Regions from separate parts of the Micromonospora sp. TSRI0369 genome, predicted to be linked through region 1. Evidence: predicted binding sites of a transcription regulator. Region 1 holds the regulator's gene; the other holds the start of a gene.
What was found. The regulator HrcA, encoded in region 1, represses chaperone genes, less so after heat shock. The targets are predictions, from matches to a motif close to GGTTNGCACNCTCNNNNNGAGNGTGCNAACC.
Positions count from the first base shown of each region.

Region 2: the regulator HrcA is predicted to act here: its motif matches at 2,617-2,647, upstream of groES (co-chaperone GroES).

Region 1 is NZ_LIVU01000018.1:24,249-27,919, reverse strand. Features, by position in the region: gene hemW (radical SAM family heme chaperone HemW) at 1-1,165, shown strand, start outside; gene AMK25_RS30645 (DUF4870 domain-containing protein) at 1,205-1,861, opposite strand; gene hrcA (heat-inducible transcriptional repressor HrcA) at 2,093-3,115, shown strand; gene dnaJ (molecular chaperone DnaJ) at 3,189-3,671, shown strand, end outside.
Region 2 is NZ_LIVU01000004.1:315,404-319,074, reverse strand. Features, by position in the region: gene AMK25_RS14395 (sugar ABC transporter substrate-binding protein) at 1-560, opposite strand, end outside; gene ybaK (Cys-tRNA(Pro) deacylase) at 765-1,244, opposite strand; gene AMK25_RS14385 (THUMP-like domain-containing protein) at 1,293-2,525, opposite strand; gene groES (co-chaperone GroES) at 2,781-3,095, shown strand; gene groL (chaperonin GroEL) at 3,166-3,671, shown strand, end outside.

The DNA of each region.
Region 1 (3,671 bases):
CGCCCGTCGCACCGTCGGCGCGCGCGGCTTCGGCGTGTACGTCCACGTCCCGTTCTGTGCCTCCCGGTGCGGTTACTGCGACTTCAACACGTACACCGCCGCCGAGCTGGGCGGCGGGGCGAGCCGGGAGACGTACGCCGACTCCGTGCTGGCCGAGCTGGCGCTGGCCGCCCGGGTGCTGGGCGACTCGCCGCCGCAGCGGGTCGACACCGTCTTCGTCGGCGGCGGCACGCCGACCCTGCTGCCCGCCGACGACCTGGCCCGCATCCTCGACGGCATCGACCGCGTCTGGGGGCTGGCCGCCGACGCCGAGGTGACCACCGAGGCCAACCCCGAGTCGGTGACCCCGGAGTCGCTCAAGACGCTGCGGGCCGCCGGCTACACCCGGATCTCGCTGGGCATGCAGTCCGCCGCGCCCGGGGTGCTCGCGGTGCTCGACCGGCGGCACAGCGCGGGCCGGGCCACCGCCGCCGCGCTGGAGGCGCGCGACGCCGGGTTCGAGCACGTGAACCTGGACCTGATCTACGGCACGCCGGGCGAGACGGCCGAGGACTTCGCCGCCTCGCTGGCCCAGGTGGTCGACGCCGGGGTGGACCACGTCAGCGCGTACGCCCTGATCGTGGAGGACGGCACCCGGCTGGCCGCGCGGATGCGCCGGGGCGAGCTGCCGTACCCCTCCGACGACGTGGCGGCGGACCGCTACCTGGCCGCGGAGGCGGCGCTCGGCGCGGCCGGCTTCTCCTGGTACGAGGTGTCGAACTGGGCCCGCTCGGCGGCGGCCCGGTGCCGGCACAACCTGCTCTACTGGACCGGCGCCGACTGGTGGGGCCTGGGCCCGGGGGCGCACAGCCACGTCGGCGGCGTGCGCTGGTGGAACGTCAAGCACCCGAGCGCGTACGCGGCGCGGCTGGCCGAGGGCGCCTCGCCGGCGCTGGCCCGGGAAGTGCTCAGCCCGGACGAACAGCACATGGAGGACGTGATGCTGCGGGTGCGGCTCGCCTCCGGCCTGCCACTGGACGTGCTGGACGAGCCCGGCCGGGCGGGCGCCGAACGGGCCCGGGACGCCGGGCTGCTCGACGCGGAGGACTACGCGCGGGGGCGGGTGGCGCTGACGCTGCGCGGCCGGCTGCTGGCCGACGCGGTGGTACGCGACCTGCTGCCGTGACCGGGGCCGGTCGGCCGCCCCCTCGGCCGACCGGCGATGTCACTTGCTGAAGCTGTAGCTCATCGGGTAGCGGTAGAGCACACCCTCGTTGGCCTTGATCCCACCGATGATCCCGAAGATCAGCGGCACCAGCCAGACCAGCATCGGGATGAAGAACAGGATCCCGCAGGTGACGAACGTGAGCACCCAGGCCAGCACGCCGGCGATGGCCCAGGTGATCTGGAAGTTCAGCGCCGCCACGGAGTGGGCGCGGACGGTCGGCGACTGCTGACCACGGGTCATCAGCGCGATCAGCGGGGCGACCCAGCCGAGCAGGCCGCCGCCGACGATGACACCGGCGGCGCCACCGAAGTGCGCGACGAGCGCCCAGGTCTTCTCGTCGTTGTTGGCGTACCCGGCCGAGCCGTAGCCGCCACCACCGGGATAGCCGCCACCGCCGGGATAGCCGGCGCCGTAGCCCGGCGTGCCGCCCGGCGGGGGGTAACCACCAGGGGGCGGGTAGTCGCCCGGCGGGGGTTGCCCGCCCGGAGGCGGGTAGCCGCCCGGGGGCGGATAGTCACCGGGCGGGGGATACCCGCCCGCGCCCGGCGCGCCGGACAGTGGAGCGGTGGGCGGCTCGCCGGAGCCGTAGGGCGCCGACGGGTCGGGCTGGGGGCCGGAGTCCCCTGCTCCGGGAGGGCGAGGAGGTTCAGTCATGCCGTCACGGTAGGGCCACCGGGCAAGCGGCACCAGAGCGACACAGACCCAGCGTGACCGGCTGTTCGGTCTGGCTTGGCCCATGGTGTGGTGGGCCGCACCGCAGGTCCGTCGGGCGATCATCGCATCGGTGGGGGTGCCGACGTAGACTGGCACTCGCTACAGTCGAGTGCCAGCCGCCCGGCGGATGCCGCGTGCCGGCCCGGCCGAGGTGTGTCAGGAGGTGGGGACATGGGTCTCGACGACCGCAAACTCGCCGTGCTGCGCGCGATCGTCGAGGACTACGTCGCCACGCAGGAACCGGTGGGTAGCAAGGCCCTGGTCGAGCGGCACCAGCTCGGCGTCTCCCCGGCGACAGTGCGCAACGACATGGCGGTGCTGGAGGAAGAGGGCTACATCCGGCAGCCGCACACCAGCGCCGGCCGGGTGCCCACCGACCGCGGCTACCGCCTCTTCGTGGACCGGCTCTCCCGGGTCAAGCCGCTCAGCCCGGCCGAGCGGCGGGCCATCGAGCGCTTCCTGGTCGGCGCGGTCGACCTCGACGACGTGGTGCACCGCACGGTCCGGCTGCTCGCCCAGCTCACCCGGCAGGTCGCCGTGGTGCAGTACCCGAGCCTGGCCCGGTCCAAGGTGCGTCACCTGGAACTGGTGCCGATCTCCACCACCCGGCTGATGGTCGTCATGATCGCCGACACCGGCCGGGTCGAGCAGCGGCTCGTCGAGCTGCCCGCCCCGGTTCCCGCCGACGACGTGACCGACCTGCGCCGGCTGGTGAACGAGAAGCTCGTCGGCAGCCAGCTCTCCGAGACGCCGCCGCTGGTGCAGGCGCTGGTGGACGAGTCCGCGCCGCATCTGCGCCCGGCCATGACCACGCTCTCCACGGTGCTGCTGGAGACGCTCGTGGAACGGCACGAGGAGCGCCTCGCGCTGGCTGGGCAGGCCAACCTCACCCGGGGCGGCCTGCTCGACTTCCAGGGCTCGCTGCGGCCGATCCTGGAGGCGCTCGAAGAAGAGGTAGTGCTGCTCAAACTGATCGGCGAGACGGAGCCGAGCACCACCCGCGTGCTGATCGGCGACGAGAACGAGTTCGACAACCTGCGGGCCGCCTCGGTGGTCAGCACCGGCTACGGACCGGGCAGCACGATCGTCGGTGGGCTCGGCGTGCTCGGGCCGACCCGGATGGACTACCCCGGCAATATCGCCATGGTGAGGGCCGTGGCACGCTACGTGGGCGAACTGCTGGCCCAGAACTGACCAGTCAGGGCCGACGGCCGGTTGCGGCCGACGACCGGAGCGACGCGAGACGAACATGAGGACACCTAACGCAGTGGCCAGGGACTACTACGGCATTCTCGGTGTGAGCCGGGACGCCTCCGACGACGAGATCAAGCGCGCCTACCGCAAGCTGGCGCGGCAGTACCACCCGGACGTCAATCCGGACCCGGAGGCCCAGGAGAAGTTCAAGGACATCAACGCCGCGTACGAGGTCCTCTCGGACGACCGGAAACGGCAGATCGTCGACCTCGGCGGCGACCCGCTCGCCCCCGGCGGCGGTGGCATGGGCGGCCCGGGCGGGCCCGGCGGCGCCGGTCCGTTCGTCGGCTTCCAGGACATCATGGACGCGTTCTTCGGCGGCGCGGCGGGCGGCAGCCGGGGTCCCCGGCCGCGCACCCGGCCCGGCGCGGACGCGATCCTGCGCCTGGAACTGGACCTCAACGAGACCGCGTTCGGCGTCGAGGCGCCGATCACCGTCGACACCGCGGTGCTCTGCACCACCTGCTCCGGCGCCGGCACCGCCGCCGGCACCCAC
Region 2 (3,671 bases), on a different contig from region 1:
TTCTTGAACAGGGTGGCGTTGTTGTCCGTCGGCGAGCCGTTGAGGTACGAGATCGACGGGTTCTTGACGCCCTTGTCGGTCAGGCACTTGCTCAGGCCCTCGCCCTGGAGCTTGCCGACCGCCTCGTTGTCGAAGCTGACGTAGTACTGGGCGGAGCCGCCCAGGGTCAGCCGGTCGTAGTCGATGGTCGCCACGCCCTGCGACTTGGCCTTGTCGAGCACGGCCTTGCCGGTGCCGGAGTCCAGGTTGACGATCATCAGGACGTTGACGCCGCTGGTGATCATCTGGTCGGCGATGGTCTGGAACGCGGTCTTGTCGTTCTGCGCGTTCTGGATGTCGGACTCGACGCCCGCCGCGTCGAACGCCGCCTTGAGGTACTTGCGGTCCGCGCCCTCCCAGCGGGCGGAGGACTTGCTGTCGGGCAGGATCACGCCGATCTTCGGCTTCTTGGCGTTGGAGCCGCCGGCCTCGTCGGAAGAACCGCCGTTGTCACCACAGGCGGCCATGCTGCCGGTCGCGAGGAGACCGACGGCCGCGAAGGTGAGGAAGCCCTTGCGCATGTGCAGGGTCCTTTCGGAGGTGGGGGAGTGGTGATGTTTTGTTGTGTCCGGCAACGTATTCCTCACCTCCCATGGGCCGCAAGACTGCCGAGGTCAGAAGTTTGTTGGCGGCGGTAACAATTCAGCAACGCGGTTGTCACCCGCGAGACACCGCCGGACGGGCGCGTTTCGGGAACGCTCCCACACGTACCGTCACGAGGCCCGTCAGACGGCGGCGATCGATGCCGTGGCCGCCCCGGTGAGCGTCACCAGATCCGTCGGCGTGAGCTGCACCTGCAAGCCGCGGCGGCCCGCCGAGACGTACACCGTCGGGTGCGCCAGCGCCGAGGAGTCGACGACTGTCGGTAGCCGCTTGCGCTGGGCCAGCGGGCTGATCCCGCCCCGCACGTACCCGGTCGCCCGCTCCGCCACCGCCCGGTCCGCCATCGCCGCCCGCTTGCCGCCCACCGCGGCGGCGAGCGCCTTCAGGTCCAGCTCGCCGGTCACCGGCACCACCGCCACTGTCAACCCGCCGTCGACCTCGGTGACGAGCGACTTGAACACGCGGTCCGGCGCCACGCCCAGCGCCGCGGCGACCAGCGCGCCGTAGTTCGGCGCGTCCGGCGAGACGTCGTAGGTGTGGGTGCTGTGGGCGATCTTCCGCTTGCTCAGCAACGCGATCGCCGGAGTGCCAGGGCCCGCCACCGGATCAAGCTAGCCCGGTCGTCGGCCGGCCGCGAGCCGAAACCGCGGTCAGCCGCCGGCCGGGACCGGCCGGCAGACGAGCACCGTGGGGTCGCCCGCGACCCGGGTAAGCACCAGGTCCGCCGCCGCGTCACCGGAGAGTCGCAGGTCACGGCGCAGCTTCTCCGGCTCCAGCGCCGAGCCGCGCTTGCGGATCTCGACCCGGCCGACCCGGCGCTCCCGCAGCAGGGCGCGCAGCCGCTTCAGCGAGAACGGCAGCACGTCGGTGATCTCCAGGCAGCGGGCGAACGGGGTGGGCCGGGCCTCGTCGGCGTACAGGTAGGCGATCGACGGGTCGGCGAGCGTGGCGTCGAGGTCCGTGGCCAGCTCGGCGACCAGGTGCGCGCGCACCACGGCCGGGTCCGGGTCGTACAGGAACCGCCGGACCGGCCCCACCGGCGCCTCGGCCGCCCCGGTGCCGGTGAGGTGATAGGAAGGGACCCTTTTAATGCCGGAGGCGTTAAGAAGGGGCCCTTCCTTCTCGCGCAGCAGTGTGGCGCGGCGGGGGACGCCGGCCAGCTCGCCGCACCACAGCGCCGCCTCGACCAGGTCGCCGTCCACGCTCACCCACTCCGCCTCGGCGCCGGCCGGGATCAGCGCGTGGTCCAGCCCTGGCGCCACCTTCACCACTGTGCGCGGCACCCGCGCGGCCAGGCCGGTGACGAAGTCCCACGGCGGTGAGTAGGCCCTCGGGTCGAAGACGCGCCGCCCGGTGCCGGCCCGCCGCCGCGCCGGATCGCAGAACGCGCCGTCGACCCGGCTCACGTCGAACGCCGTGGCGTCGCCGCACTCGACGGTCACCAGTTCCGCCAGCCCGGCGGCCCCGGCGTTCGCGGCGGCCATCGCGGCGGTGAGCGGGTCGGCCTCCACCGCGTACACCCGGATCCCGGCGCGGGCGGCGGCGAGCGCGTCGGCGCCCAGGCCGCAACCCAGGTCGGCGAGGGTGGTCACGCCCGCGGCGCGCAGCCGCGCGGCCCGCCGGTCGGCGACCACCCCGCGGGTGGCCTGCTCCAGCCCGGACCGGGTGAGGAACATCCCGTCGGCGCCCGCGCCGAACTTGCCGACCGCGCGGCGGCGCAGCTCCGCCTGGGTCAGCGCGGCGGCGGCGAGGTCGCCCGGAATCCCGGCCGAGCGCAGCGCGGCGGCCGCCGCCAGCGGGTCGCCGCCGGCCACCCGACCGGCCGCGGCCAGCGCGGCCGACCCCTCGGGGGTACGCAGCGCGGCGAGCTGGTCGAGATCCACGCGCCCATTGTCCCGGCTCGTTTCCGGCGCGACACGGAGGGCGACGCGTTGGCACTCTCCTTGACGGAGTGCTAGCCGAGGAATAACCTGCGATTAGCACTCTCACCCTGAGGGTGCCAACGCCCGGGCCCTGGTGCCCGGGGGTTGAGCGCCAGGCGGACCGGCACCCGCGACGACGGCCCCGCCCGGTGGCATGTGGCAGATTGACGCTGGTCGGCACGCCGGCCGGCAACGACACCAAGTACCCGGGAGGGTATGCCCGTGACTACCGCGACCAAGGTTGCGATCAAGCCGCTCGAGGACCGCATCGTGGTCCAGGCGAACGAGGCCGAGACCACCACCGCCTCGGGCATCGTGATCCCCGACACCGCCAAGGAGAAGCCGCAGGAGGGCACCGTCCTCGCTGTCGGCCCGGGCCGGATCGACGACAAGGGCAACCGCGTGCCGATCGACGTGAAGGTCGGCGACACCGTCCTCTACTCGAAGTACGGCGGCACCGAGGTCAAGTACGCCGGCGAGGAGTACCTGGTGCTCTCCGCCCGCGACGTCCTCGCGGTCATCGAGAAGTAAGCAACCGATCAGTGTCGTTGCCCCGGTCCGGCTCGCCGGGCCGGGGCAACGTCGCTTCGAAGGGATACTGATGGCGAAGATCCTCAGCTTCTCGGACGATGCCCGGCACCTGCTGGAGCACGGTGTCAACGCCCTCGCGGACACGGTCAAGGTCACCCTCGGCCCGCGCGGGCGCAACGTCGTCCTGGACAAGAAGTTCGGTGTGCCCACGATCACCAACGACGGCGTGACCATCGCCAAGGAGATCGAGCTCACCAACCCGTACGAGAACCTCGGCGCGCAGCTGGTCAAGGAGGTGGCGACCAAGACCAACGACGTCGCCGGCGACGGGACCACCACCGCCACCGTGCTGGCCCAGGCCATGGTCCGCGAGGGCCTGCGCAACGTGGCCGCAGGCACCAACCCGACCGGCCTGAAGCGGGGCATCGACGCGGCGGCCGCCAAGGTCTCCGAGGCGCTGCTCGGCAAGGCCGTCGAGGTCTCCAGCAAGGAGTCGGTCGCGAACGTGGCGACCATCTCCGCGCAGGACGCCGCCATCGGCGAGCTGATCGCCGAGGCGATGGAGAAGGTCGGCCG